Regions from separate parts of the Alteromonas sp. CI.11.F.A3 genome, predicted to be linked through region 2. Evidence: predicted binding sites of a transcription regulator. Region 2 holds the regulator's gene; the other holds the start of a gene.
What was found. The regulator FliA, encoded in region 2, starts transcription of late flagellar genes. The targets are predictions, from matches to a motif close to CTAAAGNTNNNNNNNNNNNNGCCGATA.

Region 1: R1T43_RS10505 (VC2046/SO_2500 family protein) is a predicted target of FliA. The motif match lies at 11,577-11,603, and genes of this name have one in related genera.

The regions. Positions count from the first base shown of each region.
Region 1 is NZ_CP136708.1:2,440,038-2,455,484, forward strand. Features, by position in the region: gene yejK (nucleoid-associated protein YejK) at 1-824, shown strand, start outside; gene R1T43_RS10455 (6-pyruvoyl trahydropterin synthase family protein) at 890-1,765, shown strand; gene R1T43_RS10460 (M23 family metallopeptidase) at 1,918-2,805, shown strand; gene R1T43_RS10465 (M61 family metallopeptidase) at 3,014-4,798, opposite strand; gene R1T43_RS10470 (PilZ domain-containing protein) at 4,928-5,611, shown strand; gene R1T43_RS10475 (DUF962 domain-containing protein) at 5,669-6,130, shown strand; gene R1T43_RS10480 (sensor histidine kinase) at 6,250-7,329, shown strand; gene R1T43_RS10485 (LytR/AlgR family response regulator transcription factor) at 7,326-8,153, shown strand; gene R1T43_RS10490 (ATP-dependent 6-phosphofructokinase) at 8,338-9,333, opposite strand; gene R1T43_RS10495 (hypothetical protein) at 9,517-9,846, opposite strand; gene R1T43_RS10500 (response regulator) at 9,846-11,489, opposite strand; gene R1T43_RS10505 (VC2046/SO_2500 family protein) at 11,682-12,167, shown strand; gene R1T43_RS10510 (rhodanese-related sulfurtransferase) at 12,254-13,249, shown strand; gene R1T43_RS10515 (EF-hand domain-containing protein) at 13,311-13,553, shown strand; gene rluF (23S rRNA pseudouridine(2604) synthase RluF) at 13,690-14,430, shown strand; gene R1T43_RS10525 (alpha/beta hydrolase) at 14,477-15,447, opposite strand, start outside.
Region 2 is NZ_CP136708.1:3,598,933-3,614,379, forward strand. Features, by position in the region: gene R1T43_RS15535 (LysR family transcriptional regulator) at 1-193, shown strand, start outside; gene R1T43_RS15540 (DUF938 domain-containing protein) at 327-923, opposite strand; gene metH (methionine synthase) at 942-3,566, opposite strand; gene R1T43_RS15550 (homocysteine S-methyltransferase family protein) at 3,575-4,642, opposite strand; gene metA (homoserine O-succinyltransferase MetA) at 4,646-5,584, opposite strand; gene R1T43_RS15560 (DUF2802 domain-containing protein) at 5,684-6,124, opposite strand; gene R1T43_RS15565 (chemotaxis protein CheW) at 6,214-6,705, opposite strand; gene R1T43_RS15570 (chemotaxis protein CheW) at 6,680-7,531, opposite strand; gene R1T43_RS15575 (ParA family protein) at 7,538-8,302, opposite strand; gene R1T43_RS15580 (chemotaxis response regulator protein-glutamate methylesterase) at 8,374-9,504, opposite strand; gene R1T43_RS15585 (chemotaxis protein CheA) at 9,535-11,763, opposite strand; gene R1T43_RS15590 (protein phosphatase CheZ) at 11,776-12,540, opposite strand; gene cheY (chemotaxis response regulator CheY) at 12,575-12,958, opposite strand; gene R1T43_RS15600 (RNA polymerase sigma factor FliA) at 12,995-13,726, opposite strand; gene R1T43_RS15605 (MinD/ParA family protein) at 13,723-14,589, opposite strand; gene flhF (flagellar biosynthesis protein FlhF) at 14,586-15,447, opposite strand, start outside.

The DNA.
Region 1 (15,447 bases), 1.2 Mb from region 2:
TAGCGCAGAAAAAAGCGGGCGGCGACAATTTAGAAGAAGAATTTCATAGCTTTTCGTTATCAGCCACTAAGCGATTAGTGAAAACGTTAATAGATACAGGCACAGTAGAAACAGGGTTTCTTATCTTTTGTCAGTATGAATTTTTGGCGACGCAATATTTGATGATTGCGTTGCTAAATACGCGCTCTCACGTTGAAGTGACCAATTCACTGGATTTGTCTGCTCGAGAGCATCTCGATTTGGCACGTATGCAACTGGCAGTTCGTATTGACCTAACCCAATGGGATATACAACCGGAACAGCAGCGCTATGTAAGCTTTATCAAAGGCCGTATGGGCCGTAAAGTGTCTGACTTCTTTATGCAGTTTGTTGGTTGTGAAGAACTGGTTGATGTTAAGCAGCAAAATAAGCAGTTAATTTCGTCGGTAGATGCTTATTTGGCTAGTGAATCGTTAGATCCTCAAGAGCAGCACCAGCACCGCGAAGAAGTGAAAACGTATTTTAAAGAAAAGATTGATGCTGGCGAAAGCTTATCGGTTGATGAGTTAGCGAACAGACTGCCTTCGAACGAAGAAACCAGTAGCAACTTTTCATCATTTACTCAGTCTATGGAAGTACCGCTGGAAAAAGAAATTCAGCCAGATCCCGCCGCACTAAAACAGTTAGCGAAATTTACGGGGCAGGGCGGCGGAGTATCGGTAAGTTTCGAGCGCAAGCTGATGGGCGATCGGGTATTTTACGACCCCGCCACCGATACGTTAACGATTCGCGGAATTCCACCCAATTTAAAAGATCAGCTTAATCGCCAATCTTCTATGGACTAATCACTGCGTTTAACACGTAAAAAACGTATACTAACAACAGAAAACGAACACGATACAAGGGTGTCATGCAACTATTTGTAAACGATTTGACAGTAATGGACTTTTCTTACCTTTGCCCCAAACGCGGCATGGTAGGTGAAAGCTGGATTGTCGATGTAATCCTAACCGGTGAACTTAACGAAGAAAGTATGGTTCAGGATTTTGGAATTGTTAAGAAAGATCTTAAACGACTGATTGACGAATATGTCGACCATAAATTACTTGTGCCTGCAGAATATGCGGGCGCAACGGTTATCCATGATGACGTAAATGAACAGGTTGAAGTGCGCTTTACCTGTGAAGATGCGCGAGAAATTATGCTTCGCTGCCCAGCAGAAGCCTATGCATTTTTGTATTCAGATGTGGTTACCATGGAATCGGTGAGCGTTTATTTAAAAGAGGTGCTTGCCACCCATTTACCCGAAAACGTTGATAACATTACATTGAAGCTGCGTACCGAGGTGATAGAGTCTCCGTTTTATCACTATACCCACGGGTTAAAAAAGCATGATGGAAATTGTCAGCGTATAGCGCATGGTCATCGTTCTCGTATTGATATTTACCTTGATGGTAAAATTAGCGAACAAGAACAAGCTTATTGGGCAAACCGTTGGGACGATATCTATATCGCCACTACGGAAGATGAAATCGCGTACGAAAATCGCAAAATAACCGGTTCAGTCGCTACTCCTAGCGATTATTTCTCGTTTGCTTACGAATCATCACAAGGCTATTTTGAGTTACTTATTCCTAAGGCCGATTGCGAGGTGATCACCACAGATTCAACGGTGGAATGTTTAGCTCAGTACTTGTTAGTTGAGCAAAAGAAACGCACTCCCAACAACCACTGCCAAGTAGTGGCGTATGAAGGTGTGGGTAAAGGTGCCATGGTATCTGACTAATTACCTCATTTTTGTTTAAATATGGTAGGCAAAATCGGGTAAAGACTATTGGCAAGCTTAGGATAAAAGAACAGTACAAGCACGGCACAAGTACTTTATAAATTCGCTATCAATGCGAATCATGTGTGATGAAAGTACGAAAAGGAGTAGTAATGAGTTCTAGGGTTAAGGGGGGAGAGTCTATCCAATCTAGTGTGATTAACTCACTAAAAGTCGCAGCGCGTTCTGCTGGCATGTCAGCCTTACTATTGTTGGGTGGTAGTTTAACTGCCGCTAATGCGCAGCAAGACGGAATAACGTTAAATGGCACTCTAACTCAAGGGAGCTTGATAAGAGGTCAGGTTGCCCCTGATGCTGTCGTTACTCTTGATGGCGAAACATTGTCGCTAAATAGCGAAGGCAAATTCGTTTTTGGTTTTCCTCGCGATGCAGGCCTGTCTCACAAGCTTAAAGTCGAGCTTGCTGATGGCACTATTTCAGTACGAGAAATTACCCTTACTAAACGTGAATACGACATTCAACGTATAGACGGGCTTGATTCTAAAATGGTAACGCCGCCAAAAGCAGTGCTTGAAAGAATTAGGCAAGACAACGTTAATGTGTCGATTGCCAGAAGTAAAGTAACTGATGCCGACGCATTGTTTACACGCTTTGAGTGGCCAGCAAAAGGTCCAATAACTGGCGTTTACGGAAGTCAGCGTGTATTAAACGGTGTGCCTAAGTGGCCACATTTCGGCGTAGACGTGGGAGGCCCAACAGGCGCTCCCGTTACAGCTCCCGTTGAAGGCACAGTCACGTTAGCAGAAGATTTGTATTATTCAGGCAATACGTTAATTCTTGATCATGGAATGGGCGTCTTTTCTACCTTTCTTCACTTAGATTCAATTACAGTGAAAGTAGGCGATACGGTAGCGCAAGGCGAGCAGATTGGCACCATTGGCGCTACAGGTAGAGCAACAGGCCCACACTTAGATTGGCGAATTAACTTGGGCAAAATGCGCCTCGACCCTCAGACGGTAGTGTCGGGAACGCCAGATTAGAGCGGGAACGCCAGATTAGAGCGGGAACGCCTAAATAGACCAACAACGTTCCTTGTCACCTTACAATAAAAAGGGCTACCCAGTGTGGTAGCCTTTTTTGTATTTACTGGTAACTCTTACTATGTGCGTATCTAAAAAAGTGCGAATCTGCAGATACACTAACCTGCAGAGACGTAATTCTACATAAGCAAAGATTAACCGAGGGTGATTAGTTAAGCCCCAACCATGCCGAAAACTTTCTCTCATCCACAATTGAAAAGTGGCACACATCTTCTCGTGCGTTTCTTATATCAAGATCGCCCGTTAGCAATCGGCCATCTCGAATAAGTGAAACGCTGACTTGTCCAGTATTGGTTGCGTCTAAAATCCGCTGTAACTTCGCTTGATTCACCACAAAACCATTTATGGCGATAATGATGTCGTTAACCATAATGCCTGCGTCGGCAGCGGCTAAACCTTCAAAAACTTGCGTAACCGTTAATCCTAATGGAGCTGGCTTACAGTTAGCTCCCAACTGTCGTTTCATGCCCTCGGCACTTGTTTTACCACCCTTATCATCAGCAGATACTTTGCTGCGTGTGATGAGTTCGACACCAATGTTCGACAGCCAATTCTCTAACGGCACGTCTTTAGTGCCGTAAACCACATCGGCAAGGTAGTCAGTAATATCAATATCAAAATCTTGCTTACACAACGTGGCAATAACGTCGTCAGGGGTGCCTTTTTCGTCGCGGCCGTACTGATCCCATAAATGACGCATTAGCGAATCTAAGTTGATTTCGTTATTCGACTTTTCACGTAGCAACAAATCTAGTCCAAAAGCGATAATGCCACCCTTGGTGTAGTAACTAACAATAGAGTTAGCAGCACTGGCATCTTGTTTATAGAACTTTGTCCATGCATCAAAGCTGCTTTCTGCTACAGATTGCTTAAACCTGCCCGCATTTTGCAGTAGTCGAGTTAAGTTCTGCGACACAATATCTAGATATTTTTGTGGGGAGATTGAGCCTGCACGAGCTAATGTTACGTCATCATAAAAGCTGGTAAAGCCCTCATAAATCCAAAGTTGATTGGTATAGGTTTCTTTTTGTAAATCAGGCTTAACCATCACCTCGGGTTTAATACGCTTCACATGCCATGTATGGAAAAGTTCGTGGCTACACAAACTTAAAAACGTAATGTAACCATCGGTTTTCGTATCGCTTTCGCCCACCATAGGTAGGTCGAAACGCGGAAAGAGCAGGGCGGTAGAATCGCGGTGCTCTAAACCACCAAAGCCAGTATCAGCCAATAACGTCATAAACAAATAACGTCTAATAGGCTGGGGATCGCCAAATAACTGCATGTGGTGCTTACAGATTGGGGTTAAGTCATTAGCAATACGCTCTATGTCGAGGTTATTTCTACCAGAGAATAACAACTCGAAGGTAACGCCTTCCACTTCAAAACTGTGAAAGTTACATACCCCAATATAAAGTGGATGGTCGATAAACTCAGCATAGTCTGCCACTTCATATTCCCAACTATCTGGCATATCTTCGCTCATTGGCATACTGGTATAGGCACGCCAATTCGCTACAGCGGGTTTAATAATTTGCAATTTACATGGCTGTTGTTCAAAGCCTTCAACACTTAGAAATGCACTGGTACCGTTAATAAAGGCATACTCGTCATTAATAAACGCAGAACGCACTGATAAGTCGTTGGCATGCACTCGATAAGTAATAGTGACTGCCTCACCCTGGGTATCGGCCTGCCACGTTTGCTTATCTAATTTTGTGCAAGTAACCGGTTCGCCAGAAGCAGTATTGTTAGCCGTTAACGACACTATATTTTTGGCAAAGTCTCTCACCATGTAACTGCCAGGGATCCAAGACGGTAACGTGAGCGATAAAGTTTGTGATTCGTGAGAAGGCACGGTTAACGTTACATCAAACAAATGTTGTTGCCACGAGTAAATCGACAGTTGGTAGTGAAGTGAAGCGCTATTCATGGTGACCTTTATAAAAAATTATTCGTATCTTAAAAATATGGCGACATCATGCCTGATAGAGAAGGTTTTGTCAGCCGACACAAAATTGGTTACATTTAGAGTAAGTATAATAAGAATGTTCTTAAATACATGTCAGATAATGCAGTAAGTAGTCAACTTAACCGACAAGACGTCGATAATTTGTGTGCCTTGCCACCGGGTGCAGTGGTAGATTTACAAATTACGACACCAACGGCGCCTAAGCGTGTGAAAACCGCTTATGTAGGAATGGAACTGGCGACCTGCATGATATTCCAGATACCCACTTCCGCAAAATGGATAGTTGTCAGAGACTTATTGACGGTGGGTAACGACGTAGTAGTACGCTTTGTACTTGAAGGCGATGCCGGGCAAGTTATAGCGTTTAGGGTAAAGGTTCTCAAATTATTGGCTAAACCCTCAGGGTTATTGATTACCAGCTTTCCGCGCCGCATTGAATCTATAGGCCTTCGTGCTAATAAGCGGGCTCAGCCTGGTATAGCGGTTAAAGTGTCGTGTGAAGCCTTCCCTGAATCTGAACATGTGACCGGTATTATTGTGGATATATCTAACGATGGCTGCCGTATAGCTCTGCCGCTTAAGCCTGAATGGCCCATCATGATTGATGAAACTAAAATTGCATTAGTTTATTCAACCGATGGTAAAGAAGCCACGTTGAATGCCACTGTTAAAAATCACCAGTTAGAATCAGACTTTGTTTATTATGGCTTGAAATTCGATAGCGATGACGATGCCGTCAATGCGCTCTTAGCAGGCCATACGCTAATTAGTTAATACGATGTTCACAACAAAAAATTGAAGCAATTATTATAACAATAAGTGGAATTTGCTATGAGAACGATTGAAAAGCTATTACTGCAATACAACGAAAGCCACCAAAATAAAACCAACGTGCTTATTCACGCCATTGCGGTGCCCAGTATCTACTTCGTTACCTTAGGGCTTATTTGGGCAATACCCGTGCCCGATTTCATTGCCGATTTCAATGTGACTTGGGCACACGTTCTTGCCATTCCCATTCTGTTTTATTATTTCAAATTGTCTGGACCCATTGGTGCGGCCATGACACTGCTTACCATTGTTTGCTTCGGTGGTATTAATCTTATTGCCTACTATGGCCTTAATGTTTGGCTGTTCTGTCTATCGCTGTTTGTTGTGATGTGGATACTGCAATTTATCGGTCATAAAATTGAAGGTAAAAAGCCCTCATTTTTGGAAGATCTTCGCTTTTTACTTGTAGGCCCAGCATGGTGGTGGATGCATTGGCTTAAGAGATTGAATATTAGTTATTAGTTGCAGTCACTAATCTTAACAACCCGTGCGACAAGTCGCATATGAAGTACGACCAAGATGCTCCGCAAGGGGCTTACCTTGCGTATAATCTATCAATCAATTCAACCACTGGTAAACATGTGAGCCGCTTTCAGCGCGTTATTGAAAGTAACGAAAGGTTATTTTGGACTTTGCACAGCGCAGGCTGGGCAGGTTTTGCCATCATTTATTATATTGGCTCGTTCCTTCACGATGTAAGGCCAATTTGGGTATTTATAATATTACTCAACGCTTATGCTGGCTGGTTGCTAACTATACCATTGCGTTACGTCTATCGCTGGGCAAGAAAACAGTCGCCGTTGAACATGCTAATGACTGTGATTGCGTCCTGTTATCTGATAGCGTTGCTGTGGGCTGTAGTTAAAAATATAAACTATTGGGAAATATACAAGCATGGCTATCGGCCTGATGCTTGGTACATGTATTTTACCAATACCATTAACTCACTTATCATGGTGGGCTGTTGGAGTGGCGTTTACTTCGGCATTAAGAACTTCCAGATGTTGCAAAAAGAAAAGCAAAATGCGCTTAAAGCCAGCACCATGGCGCATCAAGCGCATATTAAGATGCTGCGTTATCAGCTCAATCCTCACTTTTTGTTCAACACGCTAAACGCTATTTCTACCTTAGTGTTGCTAAAAGAAAACGATACTGCAGAAGCGATGGTCTCTCGCTTGAGCGATTTTTTACGCTATTCTTTGGATAACGACCCTATTAAACGGGTGCCTTTAGGCCAAGAAACAAAGGCCTTGCGGTTATATCTTGAGATTGAAAAAGTACGATTTGATGACAGGCTAGAAGTGGTCTGGAATATTGATGAAGAGTGTGAAAACGCACTTGTTCCTAGCATGATATTACAGCCTATTATTGAAAATGCTGTTAAGCATGCCATCTCTAAAATGGAGAATGGTGGTCAAATTGCTATAACAGCCCGCGCGTTTGGAAACGATTTACTAATGGATGTGGCTGATAATGGGCCCGGTGCCGACATTATAGATGGTCAGTTAAGCCGTGAAAATGGTGTTGGACTGGCGAATATTAAAGAGAGATTGCATTCACTGTATCAACGCAATTTCGCATTTTCTATTGAAGATAATCAGCCGTCGGGTGTACGAGTTCGAATTCGTATTCCCTATGAAGTAAAGGATGTATGCGCATGACAAAGCAAGTAATTAAAACCTTAGTGGTAGATGATGAGCCACTTGCACGCCGTGGACTTCGCGCTAGGTTAGAACGTCATGACGACATTCAGGTGCTTGCTGAGTGTCAAAATGGGCTTGAAGCGGTAAGTAGCATTTCACAACTTCGTCCTGACTTAGTGTTTCTTGATATACAAATGCCTGGGCTAAATGGCTTTCAGGTTATTCATAAGTTGCGTGAGCTCAATCAACCGATCCCCATGGTAGTGTTTGTTACCGCGTATGACAGTTATGCGATTAAAGCATTCGATGTGCATGCGTTAGACTACTTATTAAAGCCAGCAGACGACGAACGTCTTAAAGATGCTTTAGTGAAAGTACGAGAATACTTCGCCACACAGCATCAAGATGAACAGTCTAAACGCTTAGTGAATTTGGTAGCCGAATTGACTGGCGACGATTGCGAAGAAATCTTACGTAAGCTCGCCAATGGTGAACCGGTAGAAACCAATCCTTACCCCGATGTATTGGCCATTAAAGATGGTTCTGAAGTTACCAGAGTGAATGTGCAAGATATACAGTGGATAGATGCAGCAGGTGATTATATGTGTGTACACGCATTAGATGGCATGCACATTATGCGCAAAACGATGAAAGAGCTTGAGCAAGAGCTTAACCCTCAATGGTTTGTTAGAGTGCACCGTTCAGCCATCGCGAATATCCGTTTCGTGAAAAAGTTAGTAAGCCACATTAGCGGTGAATATCACCTCATTTTGCAAAATGACACCGAACTAAAAGTAAGTCGTAGTCATAGAGACAAAGTAAAAGCCGCTATGAAAATGTAAGCTAATAGCTTGAGTGCATGAGCTTTAAACTGATAATGCAAACAACCAATTTAATGAAAAATGCCCGAGAAATCGGGCATTTTTATTTCTACTGACAAATTAGTCTAACTTTTTGATATAAAATATTAAGTTATGGTTATGCGTAACTTTTTCTTCGATGCTATAACAATTAATCAGGCGTATTTCAGTATCGCTCATTCATGATGGTGAGCATGGTTTCCATACTAGAAGGATTTAGTGGTTTGTCCTTCTCCCATGTTTGCGTAAGGGGAATTTCACTGGGCGTACCATTGAGTTCTCCAACCATAACACCGTTGATGTCACTGCCCACTAAATTCACAGCATAGGTGCCTAATTTAGTGGCAAGCAACCTGTCTTGACTCACCGGTGAACCACCACGCTGAACATGACCTAGCGTTACAGGACGAACTTCAGACTGAGTTTTCGAAACCAGTTTGTCGGCCAAATCATTAAGTCCACCAGGCCACACATTTTCAGCTACCACTATGATAAAACTAATGGCACCTTTGAGTTGTCTTCTCTTCTCAATTTGCCCAGTAATTTTATCGAGCTCTGCATCACATTGCTCAAAGGTTTCTGGCAAAATAACGTAATCAGCCGCCGAGGCGAGGGCTGAATTCAACGCAAGAAAACCGGCATGTCTGCCCATCACTTCTACAATGAAAATGCGCTCAAACGCGTCTGCAGTGTCTCTGACTTTATCGATTGATGAAACGACGGTATCGATAGCGGTGTAATAACCAATGGTGGCATCGGTGCCAGCGACATCATTGTCAATGGTGCCTGGAATACCAATAATTTGACCGTGCCAGAAATCTGCCAAATGATCAGCACCTCTAAAAGACCCATCACCGCCAATCACAATAAGGGTATCAATCTCTAGTTTTGTAAGGTTAGTGGCAGCAGTTTTTGCACCTTCGTCGGTTTTGAACGGTTCGCAACGGGCGCTGTGCAGTACGGTGCCTCCTTGCTGAATGAGGTTGTGTGTTGCTTGAGGCGCAAGTATTTCGTACTCTTGCTCAAGTAAGCCGTTATAACCATGCTGGTAACCAAACAGCATAAATCCTTGTCTTTCACAGGCTATAACAATAGCTCGAATACAAGCATTCATTCCTGGCGCATCACCACCCGATGTTAGCACTGCAACGCGTTTCGACATGTTTATATCCTTTTCTTGTCTACTTGATAACGCCTCTTTAAAAGATGTTACTACGAACAAGGCGCTAGACCATACCGTAACATGGCAGCATCAAAACCACACCGCCAATAAAATCTTGTGTTGCCTGATAGTTGCTGGCTTTAAAGCACCGCATAACCCTTGGTATCAAAAACAACCCGCTACTTAATAATCTTTAGGGGGTAAACTTTCTTTGTTAACCGCCGCTTTGGTTTTTTTACCAATGGCTTGTTGCTCACCCTTACAAATAGTGTCGTAATCATCGCGATAATACCTGAAGTTTTCACATTCACTTTCATAACGTTTTTTCGCTGACATAGCTTGCTGAGGGTAGCGATTATCATTCATCACTTTTGACAAGCTTTTGCATACATGTAATTGACGATTTACTTCTACAATATCTTCACAAGGTGGTGTTTGGCTGCATCCATTAAGTGCTAAAACTGAAAGTAGGCTAGCAAGCGCACAGATTTTTTTAATTAGGGTTATTGTCATTATGTAATTCCCATAAAAGTGTCTAAGTCGTTACGTAGCGTAGAGTATTTCTCTTCGTGTTGCGCCTTTAGTGGCATGTCATCAATAAGTTTATAAAGTCGACGACATTCTTTAAATAAATCTGGATCTGGCTTTTGGTTTTTGCTTAATATCTGTAATAAGCACTGTAATAGGTTGAGGGCTACACCTGTATTTACCGGAGAAAAGCCTTGTGCAAGGGCAAAGGAGTCTTTTGCTTTTTCATACTGTCCTTGTTGGTAAAGCTGAATGCCTTCACGGTTGAACTGCTGATAGTTAGTAAGATTCTGCTGGGCTTTGACCGACTCAGAATGCAATAAAAATTCGCTGTTGGAATCGAATTCTAAACTCTGCTGTTTAATAATATCTTGTAATTGCAATGCATCTTCAAATTCCCCAAGGTCGTACATGACTTTAAGACTATCCGGGATAAATGCGATTGGCGGGGTGGTGTACTTTTCGTCTATGGCAGCTTGTGATTGTGCCAAATTCTTTTTGGCATCTAGCATTTTTCCATCAATAGCATTAACGCGGGCGTTAATGATGCTACCAAAAATACTGACATCAAAATCTTCGTCGATACGTAATATATTTTCATCAAACTTACCTCGTTGAAGGGCAAGCAAAGCTTCTTGTTGGTAGCGATTTCGTGTGCGTTTGTCATCGGTATATTCGGCGACATCAAGCAAGCTTCGAATAAATCCACACCAATGCAGGCTGTTCTGATGTACGGTTCTTTTCGATAAGTCCCAAATGGCCAAACTAGACGTAGAGGCTAAAATGTAATCCTTATGGTTTCGGGCTATGGAGCATGCACTAAAATGCCTAGGCAAAGAAAAGGGCGAAAGTTTTATGGCATGATTTATCGCAGAGATCGCGGCTTCGCCCTGATTCTTTGCATCATTGGCTTTCGCCAATACATCATGCGCCTCGGCATTAAACCTGTTGCGTTTGATAATATCCTCGGCAATACCAATGGCTTTATCGAATTTTTCTAAAGCTAGATAGGTTTTCGCCAATGCAACTTTGGCCCAAAGTATTGGCTTTCCATCTAAATAAGGCGCAAGCACATCCAGTGCTTTGTCGTACTGTTCTAGACGCAAATACAATTCAACTAAAAGCTGCTCACACGTGCCTTTATAAGGCGATGGGGTACTAATAAGATCTTCACACAAATCGATAGCATTGTTGATGTTTTCATTGGCCACCTCTTGTAATACTGCCCCTAAAAACTGTCGTTTTTGCCATGCGCGGGTAATACGGGTTTTAAGTTGTACCTGTGAAAAGGGCTTAATAAGATAATCATCAGGGCGCCGTTCAATAGAGCCGAGTACTACCGGGCGCGCACTATCAGCGCTAATTAATATAAACACGGTGGTGGGTTTAATTAAGCGCTTTATTCTCAGCTCTTCAATAAGCTCGAAACCGTTTTTTTTATCTACTCCTAAATGAAGATCGCAAACAACAATATCGAACTTTTGCTTCTTACAGAGGGACAGCGCCTTTTCCGCAGATGACTTGGTAACAACGTCGCTTGCGCCCATGGAATGCAATAATCCACGTAGCAGTAAGAGAAAAGGGCGTTGATCTTCAACAATAAGCACCTGCTTATTCGAAAAGTTCATTTTTCATCCAATGATAACCATGACACTTTAACTACTTGAGAGGTTCTATACATGATTGTTTAAAATAACGATAAGGGCAAGAATAAGCTTAAGAAAAACATTATCTTGCCGACACTATAGGTATGAATTTTCAATCGTCTTATTTTTGTGTCTGATAACGATATAAACACAATTAAATCCATAGACCCCAGTATGGCATGGGAATGGAACGGCACGCTGTCAAAAGCAGCGGGTAATGCCACGCTTTTTGCTTTGTATTTGGCAATGCAACAAAGTGCGTTAGCCGAAACGATATCAATAGAAAGCCCAAGCGAGGACGAAGCCAGTAGTGACATTACGCAACGTTTAGAAGCGCTTAATTTTTACCGTAAAGCACCGCTTTTTGCGAGTGAGTCAGATTGGTTACACATGAATCGACTGTCTCAAAAAATAGCGCATCAAGCAACACAGCAAGAACCCTCATCATTGCAATTTGACGAAGTACGCCTTCACAATGAAATGCACCCAGTGCCTCTTGCACAAACGAATGACGCTAAGAAAATTAGCCAAGATATTATTACTAACTGTTCGTTAGCAACTCAAAAGCGTATTGCCGCTACTTATTCCACCGCTATTGATGAAGACAACACCATGCTTGGTGACATTATTGAGCAGTCTGAGTCCTTTCTTGCCGCCTAGCTGGAAATTTTAAAACTGGTTTGGTATAGTGCGCGCCGCATTTTTGCACTGGTTTTACGTTCCAACTAGCAAAGGTTAACATTACTATGTCTAAATATATCGTTTGCGCGATGTACAAATTTGTTGCGCTTGAAAACTTCGAGGCCATGCGCCAACCACTATTAACTGCCATGGAATCTAATGGCATTAAAGGTACGCTTTTACTTGCCAGCGAAGGCATTAACGGCACAGTTTCAGGCACTCGAGAAGGTATTGATGGATTACTTCAATATCTTAATGCCGACGAGAGAATTAATCCTATCTCTTGTAAAGAATCACTCCACGAAGAACAACCTTTTTACCGCACCAAGGTTAAGCTTAAAAAAGAAATCGTGACCATGGGTGTTGAAGGTATCGATCCACGTAAAACCGTAGGTACGTACGTGAAACCAAACGACTGGAACGCGTTAATAAGCGACCCCGATGTCACCGTGATAGATACCCGCAATGGCTATGAAATCGAAATTGGTACTTTCAAGCATGCTATCGACCCTAAAACTGAGACTTTTCGAGAGTTTCCAGAGTATGTCGCTAAAACATTAAGCCCAGAAAAAAACAAAAAAGTGGCCATGTTTTGCACCGGCGGTATTCGCTGTGAAAAATCTACGGCTTATTTAAAAGAGCAGGGGTTTGATGAGGTATATCATCTGGAAGGCGGTATTCTTCAATATTTAGAAGATGTTCCAAAAGAAGAGTCATTGTGGGAAGGCGACTGTTTTGTATTTGATAATCGTGTGGCTGTGAATCACGATCTTGAAAAAAGTGATTATCATCAATGCTATGCCTGTCGTTTACCGATTACCGATGAAGACATGCAAAGTGAAAAATATGAGTCTGGCGTAAGCTGCCCGCATTGTTTTGGGACCCATACAGAAGATCAACTTTCACGTTTTCGTGAGCGCGAAAAGCAGGTGAATCTTGCCAAGATGAGAAAGCAAGAACACGTGGGTACAGAGGCGCGAATTACCATGGAACAAAAACGTGAAGAAAAGGCTCGTTTACAACGTGAGCGCGCATTAAAAGCAAGAGAAAATCAAGCATAGACACTACTCAATAAGGGCGTTAAACTCACCCTCTATGTAGTTGCTAAAAAAGGGAAAGCGCGTGACCGCTCAACTTTCAGACGAAAAAATTGAAGAAATAAAGAAAGATTTCACCTTCTTCGACCAAGATGGTAATGGTCAAATTGATTTAACGGAGTTTATCGAGTTATTAACCGTTATTTCTCCAAAAACAAAAGCCAGCCATGTACAGGAAGGTTTTAAATTAATAGACAGCAATAACGACGGCTATATCGACTTCGAGGAATTCCTTGAGTGGTGGCAAGAGTGTTGGTGGGAATATTAATACTAACTGAATGTTAAAAAAGCGAGCTTTTAGCTCGCTTTTTTTATAGTAAAATTAACGGTAACAAAATTGAGAGTAAAACCGGCGAGGTTTACTCACGTTATCGTTTAGAAGCAAAAGGGTAAGGACTTTTAGCATGACCTCTGAGGTAACAAAGCGTCTTAATAAATATATCAGTGATACTGGACTGTGCTCACGACGTGAAGCTGATAAATTAATTGAGCAAAATCGGGTTACCATTAACGATAAGCTGCCTGAACTGGGTACTAAAGTAGCGCAGGGCGATCAGGTTAAGGTTGATGGTAAGCTTGTTAAAGCCGTGGCCGAAGACAAATCAGACCGCATTTACTTGGTATACAACAAGCCCATTGGCATTACCTGCACCACCGAGCGCCATGTGAAAGGTAATATTATCGATGCCATTAAGCACAAACAAAGAATCTTCCCAGTAGGCAGACTCGATAAGCCATCAGAGGGATTAATTATTCTGACCAGTGACGGCGATATTGTGAATAAAATCCTGCGTGCTGAAAATGCCCACGATAAAGAATACGAAGTTACCGTTAACCAACCCATCAGTGAACGCTTTGTTCAAAAAATGGCAAGAGGCGTTCCGATTTTAGGCACAGTGACTAAACCGTGTAAGGTAAATGCACGTGGCAAGTTTCAATTTTCAATTATTCTAACCCAAGGCCTAAACCGACAAATCAGGCGCATGTGCGAATTCCTTGGCTACGAAGTGACTAAACTGAAACGCACCCGCATCATGCACTTAGAGCTAGGTAATTTAAAACCAGGCCAATGGCGTAACCTTACGGAAAAAGAGCTAAATCAACTAAATAGCGCTGTTCAAAAATCATCTAAAACTGCAGAGTAGGCGCTATAAAATCAAGCTGCTTAACACACGTGAAGGGCTTTATACGTTATAAGAACAAACCTTGAAGTTGGTCTTTTTGTTCTGTGCTAAGCCCTTTAACTGATTGTAATGCTACACCAAGCGCCTGTTTAGCTTCATCTTCCCTATTAAAATGAAGATAAGCATTGATCAGTGCGGTATGTGCATGTAAAGAATGTGGGTAATTTTCTGTATTCCAATTAAGCAGGGCTAGCGCATCGTCTTGCCTGTTTAAGTACTGTAACCACTGCCCATAACCAGCAGCACGATCTTCGGGAATAATCATCGATGTTTTTAACAATGAGGAACGTGTTGCAAAGATAGCCTGTAAATCGGCTAAGGTTTGCGGTGTTTCAGGTATTGCCCAACCATCAAATAAATACTTCACACCATAGTACTGACCAAGTAAGGCAGTGGTGTTATGCGTTTCATTACTAAACGTTTGGCTGGTTACAGCTAGCTGCTGCTTAGGGTAATGCTCAGTGAGTGCTACAAAGTTGGCGAAGGGCTCAGTCATTGTAGGCTCTTCTTGTGCTATAGAAATATACAAGCGCCCTTGCAAACTGCCTCGCTTTAACGCGGTTTCAGTTAATGTAAGTAACTGGCTTTTATTCCAATATAGAGACGGGCTTACTGCTACAACACCATTGAACAAACCTGGTCGTTTCACTAAAGCATTAATAGCAAATTGACCGCCGTGCGAGGTGCCAGCTAACCCTTGGTAATCTAAAGTACGATAACGCGCTTTTACTTCGGGTATCACTTCTTGCTCAACAAACGCTAAAAACAGGTCTGCATTTGCTAATTGCTCTGGGCTTTGTTTATCTGCACTGGTTAAGGTTAGGTCTCTTTCGCGTGTTTCACGAGGGTTCACAATCCCCACAACAATCATCTGTGGTGCCTGATCGAATTTTGCCAAATAATCTAGCGTACCTGCAGTATGAGGCCCCTGAATATCACCATCTGTAACATACAATACAGGGTAATGTGCATCGCTTT
Region 2 (15,447 bases):
TGGGCGCGGTGTTACCGCATTACCGAAATGGCTAGTTGAAGAAGCGAAAGAATCTGATGTGTTAACGTATAAGCCCTTAGGTGAAAAGGGCTTACAAAAAACCTTATATTTGGGCCACCGAAAAGAGGTTGACCCAATTGGGTTTGTTGACGAATTTATCTCGTTGGCCAAGGCAACCGTGTTGCCTAAATGAACAGATAGCCGCGTTTACATTTTAAACTGCCCTCCCCATCCATTTAACCCTATAGATACGCCTCTAAGCTGAGTGGCCTCAACGGCCATGGAGACCCATATACACCATGGCTACTCAGTTTACTAAAAGGCCGCTAGGGTTTATGCCATTCCAGCAATAAATTATTTGCGGGCATCTTATGAATTTCCCGTAACACTAAGTCTCGGCTCCACTCAGTCAGTTCACTAATATCACGGTAGCCACCATATCCACGCTCGATAAGTGACTCATGGAATGCCTTATTACTTTCAGAGGAAAACTCTCCGCCGATAGTAAAAGGGCCATATTGACAGAAAATCCCACCTGAAGGTAAGTATTCACTTACTGATTTCATCAGCTGTTCTGCTTCATGACGTTGCATAATGTGAGCGGTATTAGCACTGTAAATACCTTGTATCGATAACGCTGGAAAGGCGTCTTTACCTATTGTGAGCGATACAGGCTTTGAAACGTTAGGTAATGCAGCTTCTTCTAGCCACGCCGTAATACCCTCATGGTAATCAGGCTGATCACTACAGTACCATTGTAAATGTGGCAAGTTTTCAGCAAAGTAAACGGCATGCTGCCCTGTACCACTGCCAATTTCTAACACACCTTTACAATTAGCAAACGTACGATTAAGTACAGCTAAAATAGGCGCTTTATTATTTTCGCTCGCTTGGCTAAACGGCTTCGTAGATGATTCTGTCATATTAGTAAGCCTTCAGCGTTAGTCATGTAAATTAGGCCCCAACCATTTCTCAGCTTCTTCCAATGTCCATCCTTTGCGGGTGGCATAGTCTTCTACTTGGTCTTTTTGAATTTTTGCCACGGCGAAATACTTGGCTTGAGGGTGGGAGAAATACCAACCGGACACTGCGGCACCTGGCCACATAGCAAAGCTTTCAGTCAATTTCATGCCCGTATGTTGCTCTGCCGATAATAAATCCCAAATAAGCTGCTTTTCAGTGTGTTCTGGACACGCTGCATAACCTGGCGCCGGTCGAATACCTTGGTATTTTTCACGAATAAGGTCGTCATTGGTTAAGTTTTCACTTTCCGCATAGCCCCAATACACTTTACGTACTTGTTCATGCAGGTATTCAGCAAAGGCTTCGGCTAACCTATCGGCCACGGCTTTTACCATAATACCGTTGTAGTCATCCCCAGCTTTAATGAAGCTATCGGCTAGCTCATCTTCACCTATTCCGCCTGTCACCGCGAAAGCACCGATATAATCATTAATACCTGATGATTTCTCGGCAACATAATCGGCTAAGCAATAGTTAGCGAATTTATCTTTTAAGGTTTGCTGACGAAGATGATGCGCTACCCCTTGTACGTCTGAGCGAGACTCATCGGTATACACTTCAATATCATCATCTACCCTATTAGCAGGAAATAACCCAATAACACCTTTAGCGGCCAATGAATTATTAGCGATAATGTTATCAAGCATTTCATTTGCGTCGGCAAATAAGGACTTTGCTTCTTCCCCTACCACATCATCTTCTAGAATTCGTGGGTACTTGCCGGCCAAAGACCAAGTCAGGAAGAACGGTGTCCAATCGATATACGGACGCAAGGTAGCGATATCTACATCCACCGGTGTTACCCCTAATTTCTTAGGTGTTACGGGCGCCTCTGTAAAATCTGGTGTGAACGCATTGGCGCGTGCTTGGGCTAGGGTAACTGGCTTGCTGCGCGGTTTTTTACGGGCGTGTTGGTCACGTACTTTGTCGTATTCTTTTGCCAGTTCTTCGGCATAAATATCTCGAGAGCCACGGTTAAGCAGCTTTTGACACACGCCAACTGCGCGACTTGCATTAGGTACATACACCACAGGGGCATGATAATTTTGTTCTATCTTAACTGCCGTGTGTGCTTTGGAAGTAGTTGCACCGCCAATTAAAAGCGGTAAGTCGAAGCCTTGACGCTCCATCTCTTTGGCTACATGCACCATTTCATCAAGTGAAGGCGTAATAAGGCCAGAGAGCCCAATCATGTCTACGTTTTCATCTTTCGCCACTTGCAAGATAGTAGCTGCAGGTACCATCACCCCGAGATCAATCACTTCGAAGTTATTACATTGCAATACAACGCCTACAATGTTTTTACCAATGTCGTGAACGTCGCCTTTCACGGTGGCAAGCAATATTTTGCCATTGCTCTTAGTGCCATCGGATTTTTCGGCTTCAATGTAAGGCTGTAAGTGGGCCACGGCCTTTTTCATTACCCGCGCCGACTTTACAACCTGAGGCAAGAACATTTTGCCTTCACCAAACAAGTCGCCAACAATGTTCATGCCGTCCATTAACGGCCCTTCAATTACATGTAGCGGGCGCTCGGCCTGCAAACGAGCTTCTTCAGTATCATCAATAATGTAATCAGTAATACCTTTTACCAGCGCATGAGCCAAACGCTTATTAACGTCTTGCTCTCGCCAGCTTAAATCTTCTTTTGCCGCCGCTTTACCGTCGCCTTGATAGTTAGGGGCGATATCAAGCAAGCGTTCAGTAGAGTCGCTACGACGATTTAGAATGACATCTTCTACCGCTTCACGAAGTTCTTTTGGTATTTCATCATAAACTTCAAGCTGCCCCGCATTCACGATAGCCATGTCCATACCGGCACGAATGGCGTGGTATAAAAACACCGAATGCATCGCTTCGCGTACGGGGTTATTGCCCCTAAACGAGAACGAAATATTAGAAAGGCCACCGGAAATATGTGCATAAGGGCAAAGCTCACGAATTTTCGCTGTGGCTTCAATAAAATCTACGGCGTAGTTATCGTGCTCTTCTATACCCGTTGCTACCGCAAAAATATTCGGGTCGAAGATAATATCTTCAGGTGGAAAACCGATAGATTCTGTCAGCAGTTTATAACTGCGCTGGCATATCTCAACTTTACGCGCTTGGGTATCTGCCTGCCCCGTTTCATCAAACGCCATCACTACCGTGGCAGCACCATAAAGTTTGATTTTCTTGGCTTGGGTAAGAAAGCTTTCTTCACCCTCTTTAAGGCTGATTGAGTTTACAATCGCCTTGCCTTGCACACATTTTAGCCCGGCTTCAATCACTTCCCATTTTGATGAGTCAATCATAATAGGCACCCGACTGATATCAGGCTCAGAAGCAATCAAGTTCAAAAAGGTAACCATGGCCTGCTTGGAATCAAGCATGGCCTCGTCCATATTGATATCGATGATTTGCGCGCCGCTTTCAACTTGCTGGCGGGCAACATCAAGGGCAGTTTCATAATCGCCTTCAAGAATAAGACGTTTGAAGCGTGCTGAACCGGTAACGTTAGTACGTTCACCAATATTAATAAATGTAGAAAATTGTGCGCTCACGCTGCCTCCTAATGTACAAACGGCTCAAGGCCAGACAAACGCATTTTAGGTTCGAACTTAGGCACCGTTCTTGGTGCTATGCTGCTTACCGCATCGGCAATAGCACGAATATGTTCTGGCGTACTGCCACAGCAACCGCCAACAATATTCACTAAACCCGACTCTGCCCATTCTTTGATATGTTCGGCCATTTCAGGCGCTTCTAAATCGTATTCGCCAAATTCGTTAGGTAAACCTGCATTGGGGTGAGCAGATACAAGGCACTCGCTAATCGTTGAGACTTCTTCAACATATTGGCGTAATAAGTCAGGCCCTAATGCGCAATTTAGGCCAAACGAAAATGGGCTAATGTGGCGCATTGAATAATAAAAGGCTTCTGAGGTTTGTCCTGAGAGCGTTCTGCCTGATGCGTCGGTAATGGTGCCTGAAATCATCACAGGCAAATACTTACCTAGTTTTTCGAATACGGTTTCCACGGCAAAAGCCGCCGCTTTAGCATTTAGCGTATCGAAAATGGTTTCAAGCATAATCAAATCTACGCCGCCTTCAATTAACGCTTCGGTAGACTCTGTGTACGCTTCTACTAAGGCATCGAAAGTCACGTTGCGCTTACCTGGGTCGTTAACATCAGGAGAGATAGACGCTGTACGATTAGTTGGGCCTAATACACCTGCGACAAACCTTGGTTTATCTGGCGTTTTTGCCGTGAACTCATCGGCTGCTTTTTTGGCTAATTTGGCTGCGGCAATGTTGATGTCTCTTGATTGCGCTTCCATGTCGTAATCGGCCATGGCGATGGTAGTGGCGTTGAAGGTATTGGTTTCAACAATATCAGCGCCTGCTTCAAAATAATCGCAGTGAATTTGATAAATAATATCTGGCTGTGTAATGGCTAAAAGGTCGTTATTACCCTTCACGTCACAATGCCAGTCCGCAAACTGAGTGCCACGGTAATCTTCTTCTTCCAGCTTGTGTTGCTGGATCATGGTGCCCATTGCACCATCTAATACGAGAATACGTTGTTGTGCAGCGCTTAGCAGTGTTGCTTGCGCGCTAGAAACTGGATGTTGACTCACGCGTTACCTCTTTGGCTGTGATTTTTCAGCTAACTGATTTAAGTCATACGGCGTTGTTTGGTAAACATAGTAGTTTAACCAGTTTGTGAAGAACAGACTCCCGTGGGAGCGCCATCTAACGATAGGCGATTTGTTCGGGTCGTTATCCGTAAAATAATTTTTTGGTATGGCGGGGGTTTGCCCAGCTTTGACGTCCCTAAAATACTCATCTTTAAGGGTATCAGCATCATATTCTGGATGCCCTGTAACGAAAACCATGCGTTTGTCTTCCGAGGCAACAATATAGGCGCCTACTTCTTCAGATTCCGCCACCACATGCAGTCCATCTACACTATTATAATTCGCGGTATCGATATGCCCATAACGAGAATGAGGCGCATAGAATACAGGGTCGAAGCCACGTAATAATTCATTATGTGGGTCGTTTACTTTGTGCTCGAACACACCTGAGAATTTTTCTTTGCGAAGCGTGCGAGTAAAGTTATAAAAGTGATACATGGCAGCATGTGCAGCCCAGCATAAATACAGCGTGGAGTTAACGTGACGCTGTGCCCATTCCAAAATGGTGGTCATGGTATCCCAGTACTTTACGTCTTCGTATTTTAGTAAAGCGAGAGGTGCGCCAGTCACGATAAGGCCATCGTACTTTTTGTCTGCCACTTGCGAAAAGTCGTGGTAGAAAGCATCCATGTGAGACTGAGGGGTATTTTTGGGCGCCTGACTATCAATGCGAATAAAATCCACATCAATTTGTAGTGGCGTGTTGGAGAGTAACCTCAACAGCTGTACTTCAGTCTCAATTTTATTAGGCATCAAGTTTAAGATACCAACTTTAAGAGGACGTATATCCTGATTCGCCGCCCTATTGCTCTCCATGGTGAAGATATTTTCGCCCAACAACACATTCTGCGCAGGCAGTTGTTCTGGTATACGAATTGGCATAGAAGGCTCCAGTCATAATTACTATGACTGTATTGTGGCAATTAACACAGAGATGTCAACATCTTTACGTCTAGACGTCTAAACGGACGTTTAACAGTGTTATTGAGAAGGGGATTGTTTGTGCACCATAAACAACATTTCTGCTTCGGCACGGGGAATATCACAGGCCTCCATCACTTCTTCGATACTAGCGCCTTGCTTTACTAACTCGGCGGCACGCTGATAAAGCCGGAGTGAGGGATCTTGAAGTTTTACTTCGCGGATTTGGTTTTCGAAATCGTTTTGCTTGGCTTGAAGGGCTTGCAGATGGCGCGTCACCACTAAACTTCTCGTTTGCGCTTCATTTTGTTGATGACCAAAATCTCGGATTTGAGTATCCATGTCATCGGTTCTGCGCGTTACAAGCTCTTGCAGTTCAACTAACGCCGCATGTGTTTTTCGCTCTTTAAACGTCAACCATATTGCAAAAATAACCAGTGCTATAACAAACACAAGCAATATAAGTTCGTTAATTGTTGGAGCAATAAACTGCAGATCCATATGCGAAGAAGCCTTAATTCGTACCTATATAAAACGGAAATAAAAAAGGCAGATAACCCAGTTACCTGCCCTTTAGACGTGTAGGCTGACTAAATTGAACTTAGTTCATCCCACTCTTCGTCACTTAAAAGTTTGTTTAAATCCACTAGGATAAGAAGCTCACCGTCTCGGTTGCTAACACCCTGGATAAACTTAGCACTTTCTTCAGTACCCACGTTTGGCGCACTGTCAATTTCAGACGAGCGAAGGTAAACCACTTCAGCCACGCTATCAACAAGTATACCCACGACTTGCTCATCAGATTCGATGATCACAATACGGGTATTATCCGTTATTTCTGTTGGTGGTAATCCAAAACGCGCACGTGTATCAATGACCGTAACAACATTACCACGTAGGTTAATGATACCTAATACGTAGTCAGGTGCGCCGGGTACAGGTGCAATTTCAGTGTAACGCAATACTTCTTGCACTTGCATTACGTTAATACCGTATGTTTCTTCACCTAAGCGGTATGTCACCCATTGAAGGACTTCATCGTTACTATCGGTGGTATTACTGTTCGTTCTTTCGTCGCTCATGAACCTGGCTCCCAATACTCGGCGTCTGGTCGTTACTGCCTAAGCCTTTGTTAAGCATAGATATTAATTCGTTAACGTCAATTAACGCGCACATTTTCTCTTTAACCATCCCCGCTAACCAGGGACGCTTACCGGTAGACTCACGCCATTTGACGTCAGCTTTTGCCAAGGTGACCGTGTTAACCAGTTTCTCACTGGCCAATCCCCACGAACTATCCCCTAACATAATAAGATATCGGTAGTTCAATGACTCTGCGAGACTCTCATCATACTTTTCTGGCATGACCCACCTTGCAGAATCTACAACGCTAAGCTTCTCTTCGCGATGTATCATTACCCCCATAAACCAATCTGGTTTACCAAATAAAGGGCCTATCTTTTCAATCTGATGAATACCACCTAGGGTGGTTAATGGCACCGCTAATGTTAACCCTGCCACTTCAAAAAATAATGCCTGAAAATTATTTTCGAGGCTGTCGACCAACAATCCTTTTTCAACTGATTGCCCCTCTTCTGAAGAGGCCTCGACTGACTCAGCAGTCTCATTATCTATTTCATTGTAGTCGCTTTTTTCGTATTGCGTAGTTTCTTCGACATCTTTGCCTGTGCTAGATGACACCGCTTCAATGATGGCTTCTTCAACCACGATTTGTTCAGTGGCAGGTGCTTCATCAATTGTGGCTTCTTCGGCTAACGTTTGTACTGCCTGCTCAAGCAATTTTGCCGTTCGCGCAGTGACGTCTGCCGGATCATCTGGCTCTTTTAATAGGCTATCGAGATAAGCCTCTACAACGTCTTCCCGTGCAAAAGGTCCTTGATTGCTCATCTAACTTTACTTCTCCAAAACCTCAAGTAACTTGCTATAAGCCGTTACCCCTCGGGTTTTCGGGTATGCTGCGGAAATTGGCAACTGTACTAAACTCGCATCTCTAAAATGCGTATCTACGGGAATTACACCTTGCCAAACCCGCTCTCCATAATCGCTCATTAAACGCTTTCTTGATTCAAGTGCCGCGTTCGTGCGTTTGTCGAACATAGTAGGAATAATCACAGTGTCAAAAGACTTTTGAAGAGAGCGCCCCATTATTTCCATGGTGCGTATCATTCTGTCTAAGCCTTTCAGTGCCAAATACTCTGTTTGTGTCGGCACTATCACTTTATTACATGCTGCCAATGCGTTGACCATAAGTACACCAAGTACTGGCGGACAATCAATAATGACAACATCAAATTCATGCTCTACTTTGGCCAGCGCTTTTTTTAGCACTAAGCCCATTCCTTGCTCACTACCCATCGTTCTGTCTAATGTGGCTAACGCCATGGTAGCGGGCAAAACGTACAAATTATCTAGCTTAGTTGGACACAAACAGTCCATGACCATATCGGCAGTGATATCAGAAGACTTAATAAAAATGTCGTAGACAGATTGACTGAGTAACTCTGCGTCTATGCCGAAATAGTAACTAAGTGAGGCGTGGGGGTCGGTATCAACCATCAATACCCGCTTCCCGCGCTGAGCTAACAAACCACCTAAGGTTACTGTCGTTGTTGTTTTACCAACTCCGCCTTTCTGGTTTGCAACTGTCCACACCTTCATCGTTTTAATTCCCAGCTTATATTTACTTGGGTTGTTGTTCATTTACAGACAACACTGCCGCTGCGCTTAGGCTATTTCATTTCGGTTAAGATACAGCTGCTCATGTCATCTATATCAATACTGTTAACCGATATGTTTGCAACAGCTACCGCTTGAGGCATGCCATAAACAACACATGAATCCTGATCTTGCGCCCAAATGGTAGCACCATTGTCTTTCATCAAACGGCAGCCTTCTCGCCCATCTGCGCCCATACCAGTTAATATAATACCCAATAAATCGCCACCATAAGCTTTGGCCAGCGAACCGAAGGTTAAATCAACACTCGGCTTATAATTTATTTTATCAGACGGGTTAGCGTCGGTAATTACTACTTTCTTATGAGAGCCTGCACCCTCTATCAACATTTGTTTGCCACCGGGGGCTAAATAAGCGCACCCTGGTTTCAATATGTCTCCATGTTCAGCTTCTTTCACCGCAATATTGCAATGAGAATTTAGTCGCTGTGCAAACGCGTTAGTAAAAGTGCCAGGCATATGTTGCACCAACACAATTGGATAAGGAAAATCTGTCGGCAGTGCTACCAATATCTTCTGCAATGCCACGGGGCCACCCGTAGAGGCACCAATTGCTAAACACTTATACCTTTTACCAGAAGCCTTAATCGAGGAAACGGTAGGCTGCCTCGTGGCATCTTTCCTTCCGGTCAGTAGATTAGAGCTCTTGAAAAACGCTGGTTTCGGCGCGTTATCAGGAAACTTCCTACTTTCAATTCGCTTTAATACAGGGCGTTTGATACCAACACCACGCCGTGCAATTAATCTTACTTTTGTACAGAGCAGTCGTGCTGCATCTTTACGGTCTTGGGCGATATCTTCGAATTTCTTTGGCAAAAAATCTAATGCACCGGCTTCTAACGCATCTAGTGTCGCTTGTGCACCATGGTGCGTAAGAGACGAAAACATCAAAATAGGCACAGGCCGCTTTTCCATAATGGCCTTTACCGCTGAAATGCCATCCATTACCGGCATTTCCACATCCATTGTGACTACATCGGGTAGCAGTGTATCTATTTTATCTAGTGCATCTTGCCCGTTACGAGCTTCGCCAATAACTTCAAGTTCTCTATCTTCGTCGAGAATTTCACGAACTCGACGACGATAAAAAGTAGAATCGTCCACGACCAGGACTTTAAAGACCATGGATGTAAATTTCCTATGTGTTCCGCCGTATTACTTTAAAGGCTTCCGAGCATAACGCTTCAATAAGCTAGGAACATCTAAGATGAGTGCAATTCCACCGTCGGATGTGATAGTGGCTCCCGCCATACCTGGCGTTCCCTGTAATAAGGCATCTAATGGTTTTATCACCACTTCTTCTTGGCCTATTAGCGCATCAACAACAAAACCAACTTGCTGAGTGCCTATTTGAACCACGACGACGTGACCTTTTTCTTTGATTATATTTTTAGGTCCGCGGATCAACCATTCTCCAAGGAAGAACAGTGGTATCGCTTTAGAACGAACTATCATGGTTAATTGGCCATCAACCGTATTGGTTTTCTTGATGTCCATATTGATAATTTCGTTGACCGCACCTAACGGTAACGCGAACGTTTGTTTGCCAACCACAATCATTAGGGTAGGTAATATCGCAAGCGTAAGTGGAACTTTAATATCGAGTCGCGTGCCTTTCCCAAGGTGAGAATCAATACTAATGGTACCGTTAAGCTGGTTAATTTTTGTTTTAACCACATCCATGCCTACACCACGGCCCGAGATATCACTTATCTCAGTTTTCGTAGAGAAACCTGGTGCAAAAATAAGATTAAACGCTTCAACATCAGACATACGCGCAGCCGCATCGGCGTCTAAAACACCTCGACTTATCGCAATCTCTTTCAGTTTTTCCGCATCCATGCCCTTACCGTCATCTTCAATGGTAAGTAGGATATGATCACCTTCTTGAGAAGCCGCTAATCTCACGGTCCCCATTCGGGATTTACCTGTAGCAGCACGGTCATCTGGCATTTCAATACCATGATCCACTGAGTTTCTCACTAAGTGAACCAACGGATCGGCCAATGCTTCTACCAGGTTTTTATCTAAATCTGTCTCTTCACCTTCCAACTCTAAGGTGATTTCTTTTTTCAAACTACGTGCTAAGTCTCGAACAACGCGAGGGAAGCGGCCAAACACTTTCTTAATTGGCTGCATGCGGGTTTTCATAACCGCACCCTGCAAATCGCCCGTTACCACATCAAGGTTAGCAATTGCCTTAGACATACTTTCGTCTGCATTGTTTATTCCTAAACTCAGCAAACGATTTCGTACTAATACTAACTCACCGACCATATTCATAATTTGGTCTAGGCGCTTGGTATCAACACGTACTGTGGTTTCTGCTTGAGGAGGTGCTGGGGTTGCTTTTTTGTCGTCTTTCTTAGCCGCGGCTTTAGCAGGCTCTGGCGCCTTTTTAGCTGCTGGACTAGGCGCTGGCGCTTTTGCGGCAGGCGTTGATTTAGCTGGCGTACTAGCGGCAGATTGCTCTGCTTTAGCCTTCTGAATTGCTTCTGTCGCCTTTTTATCTACAGGCGGAGTATTTGCTGCTGGTTCAGCGCCTTGCGCTGTAGGCCCTTGGCCTGAACCATGTAACTGGTCAAGTAGTGCTTCAAACTCATCGTCGGTAATTTCTTCACCGCTAGGCGCTGACGCTTTTGGCGCAGCTACAGGCGCGGATTCTTCTTCTTTGAATTTACCTTTGCCATGCAATTCGTCTAACAGCGCTTCAAATTCGTCGTCGGTAATATCATCACCTGAACCAGCGGTAGCGGGTGCAGCCGCTTTTTGTTCTGCTTTAGGCGCAGATTTACCTGGGGCGTTTGAACCATGAAGTTCATCAAGTAAAGCTTCAAATTCATCTTCAGAAATTTCATCGATGCCGCCATCGCTGCTGGCAGCAGGCGCTTCAGGTACGGGCGCTTCTTCCAACGCAAATTCTTCCTCGACAACTTCGGCAGCGGGGGCTTCAGCCGCATCACTACTGTCACCAAAGATATTTTCGTCTGGGGTTTCTGGGGTGCTTAACTTATGCAGCAAATCAACTAACTTTGCGTCTGCAGGTACTAGCGGCTCTTGCGCTTTAACACGCTCAAACATATCTACTACTACATCGGTGGCCTGAAGAATGGTGTCCATCAATTCAGGCGTTAGAGTACGTTGTCCGTTTCGCATTACATCGAAAACGTTTTCTGCACCGTGGCAAATTTCAACTAATTCAGTAAGCGACAAAAAGCCGGCGCCACCTTTTACGGTATGGTAACCCCGGAAGATAGCATTAAGTAAATCTCCATCTTCAGGATTATTTTCCAGATCAACGAGCTGTTCTTGTAATTGTTCAAGGATCTCCCCAGCTTCAACTAGAAAGTCCTGTAATATATCCTCGTCAACATCAAACGCCATGCGCCCGCTCCCCTAAAAACCTAAGCTAGACAAAAGATCATCTACGTCATCTTGGCCAGATACCACATCATCGCGTTGGTCTGCATCAATAATTGGACCTTCGGCTTCGACACCATCAATCTTGTTAACTTTTTCGACTTTCGCTTCAGATGGCTTGTCTTGCTCTGACTGTTCGGGTTCACCGAACATCGTCAGCATATTAACTAAGCTATCTTCCACTTCTTTTACGAGTTCAATCACTCTGCGAATAACTTGACCGGTAAGATCTTGATAACCTTGTGCCATTAACACTTCGGTAAGCAATGATGTAAGCTTAGACGATTGTTTCGATCCGTCTTCTAGCAATTCGTCTAAATCTGCGCATAAAACTTTGAATTCACCCAACTCAAGTTGACGATTCATCAGTTTTTTCCATTCCGGCATAATTTTTTCGATGCGTGTAGAAAGCACTTCCGCAATTGGCATGCACTCTTCAACAGCATCCATAGTGGTATTGGCCGCTTTTTCCGTCTCTTCGATAACGTACATCAGTCGCGTCTGCGCATCAGGAATGTCATCAACGGTTAAATTTTTAATACGTTCATCGATTTGGAAATTATTTAACGAATCATGAAGTTGACGCGTTAATTTACCAACTTCAGCAAAGAGCTCAATGGACTCTTTCATCGAAACGGCTTCTAAGACGGCGTTCGCTGATGCGTTATCGCCCTCTTCAAGATACGCTACCAATTTTTTGGCTTCTTCGAGCGTTATAGAGACACTTTCATTTGTCGACATCCAGTAAACCTCATTTCTCTGGTGAGCGTCTGGATCAACCTAAACGTTCGAAGATTTTGTCTAATTTCTCTTTCAACGTAGCGGCAGTGAAAGGTTTTACAACATAACCGTTTACACCAGCTTGCGCTGCGGCAACGATTTGTTCTTTCTTCGCTTCTGCTGTCACCATAAGAACCGGTAGGTGCTTCAACTTATCGTCGGCACGTATAGCGCGTAATAAGTCGATACCTTGCATACCTGGCATATTCCAATCTGTTACAACAAAGTCAAAATCACCTTGTTGTAGCATAGGCAGCGCGGTGTTACCGTCGTCCGCTTCCTGGATATTGGCAAAACCCAAATCTTTTAGCAGGTTCTTTATGATACGTCTCATGGTAGAAAAATCGTCAACCACGAGAATTTTCATACTTTTATCCAAAATAGCCTCCAATGAGGGGTTAATTGTTATTAATTTCTATTCTTCGTCAACTTGCCACGATTTCATTCGTGATTTGAGTTTTAACATGGCCTGACTATGAATCTGACTCACTCGCGATTCACTAACATCAAGAACTTCCCCTATTTCTCTAAGGTTCAGTTCTTCATCATAGTATAAAGAAAGTACAATCGCTTCCCGTTCGGGTAATGTAGTAATAGCATGTGCTAGCGCTTTTTGGAAAGCCCCTTGCATCAAATCTTCTAACGGTGCGTCGCTGCCTCGGTTTTTTTCTGTAGAAATAACATCTTCAGAAACACCTAGGTCCTCAATACCCACCAATTTCCCAGCATTCACTTCGTTAAGCATTTGATGATAATCTTGCATACTGACATTCATTTTAGCTGCAATATCAACATCTCGCGCGTCTCGGCCTGTTTCACCTTCAACTTGAGAGATTGCTTCGGTGATTGCTCTTCCGTTTTTATGAACAGAGCGAGGCGTCCAATCACCTTTTCTTATTTCATCAAGCATGGCGCCGCGAATACGAATACCTGCAAAGGTTTCGAAACTTGCACCTTTGGAACCGTCAAAATTTCGTGCAGCTTCTAGCAGTCCAATCATACCTGACTGGATTAAATCATCGACAAGAACACTGGCTGGTAATCTCGCCATTAAGTGGTGTGCTATTCGCTTCACCAGCGAAGCGTGACGCTCAACTAATTGTGACTTGTCCGTTTGCTGTTGATAAGCGGCTGCTTTGCTATTCAACGCTGACTTCCTACTGCTTTATCTGCTACTAGTTGTTCAATAAAAAATTCTAAATGACCACCTGGTTGCGCAGGAATAGGCCATGATGCTGCTTTGGCTGCTAGCTGGCTAATTGCCAAGGCTGCCGGCGAACTTGGGTAAGCATCTACAATTGACGTTTGTTTACGTACTGCTTTGCGTATGTTCTCGTCAAAAGGAACTGTTGCTACCAATTCTAGCGCAACATCTAAGAATCGCCCTGTTACTTTAGATAATTTACTGAAAAGCTCCTGACCTTCTCTAACATCGCGGACCATGTTGGCGACCACTTTGAAGCGAAAAACACCGTGCTCTCGGTTAAGAATTTTAATTAACGCATAGGCATCAGTGAGTGAAGTGGGCTCATCGCACACTACCACCATAATATCTTGAGAGGCTTTGGAGAAACTTAGCACCATATCGGAAATACCTGCTGCGGTATCCACAATAAGTACATCAATGGGCGAGCGCAATTCGCTAAAAGCTCTAATGAGCCCTGCATGCTGCGTTGGTGATAGCTCTGCCATTGATTGAGAGCCTGATGTGGCTGGTGCTATTTTTATACCGTGAGGGCCCGTAACGAGTACATCGTCCAAGGTACACTCACCAGATAATACGTGAGAGAGGTTTTTCTCTACGCGCAATCCTAGCATTACATCCACATTGGCCAGACCTAAGTCTGCATCCAATACCATTACCCGCTTTCCCTGCTTTGCCATAGCAATAGCTGTGTTTAGCGTAATATTTGTCTTACCAACGCCACCTTTACCTCCGGTGACGGCGATAACTTTGATTAATCGTGATTGCTTCATTTTTCGTAAGCTACTCGCTTGATCATCAATCATACTGCTCGTGCTGTTTTAACCACATTGTTACTAGTAGTATGATTCAAACCGTACTTTTTATAAAGCTTTGCAGCAGCAGATACTAAAGATTTTGCTTCTGCAATCTTAATGTCTTCAGGAACTTTCTGTCCATCTGTTACATAACTGACAGGTAACTGGTACTCCACCGCAGCGCTAAGCACTTCGCCTAGAGAGTAGCACTCATCAAGCTTTGTAAAGATACAACCGCTAAGTTCCACCCCTTCGTACGCATCTATAATACGTTGCAACGCAGCATATTGGGTATTCGCTTGCGCTACTAGGTATTTTTTTACTGGCTGCATTTGGCCGTTATCAAATTGATTTATCTGTTTAATTAATCGACTATCTCGCTGACTAAAGCCTGCCGTATCAATTAACACTAGTCTCTTATGGCGTAATTGAAACAATAAATCTGATAATTCTTCACTACTTTGCGCTTTACGCACCGTGCAACCAATAATTTTTCCATATGTGGCTAATTGCTCAAACGCTGCAATACGGTAGGTATCTATCGTAATCATGGCAACGGAGTCAGCACCGTATTTCTGTGCATAGCGGGCAGCCAATTTCGCTACTGTGGTAGTTTTACCTGTTCCGGTAGGACCCACTAACGCTACTGCGCCCTTTTGCGTAAGTATATCGTTACCTGTCACATTAATGCGATTAGCCAATAGGTTTAGAAGATACACCCAGGCGTCACGTTCGTTGTAATGCGACGGCGTATAACTAATCAGTTGCTCTGCCAGTGATTGGCTTAACCCCATATCGGTTAAACGCTGAATTAAGTAATGGTGTACAGGCTGCTGACGACGACTTTTTGCTTCCATCAAATCGGCA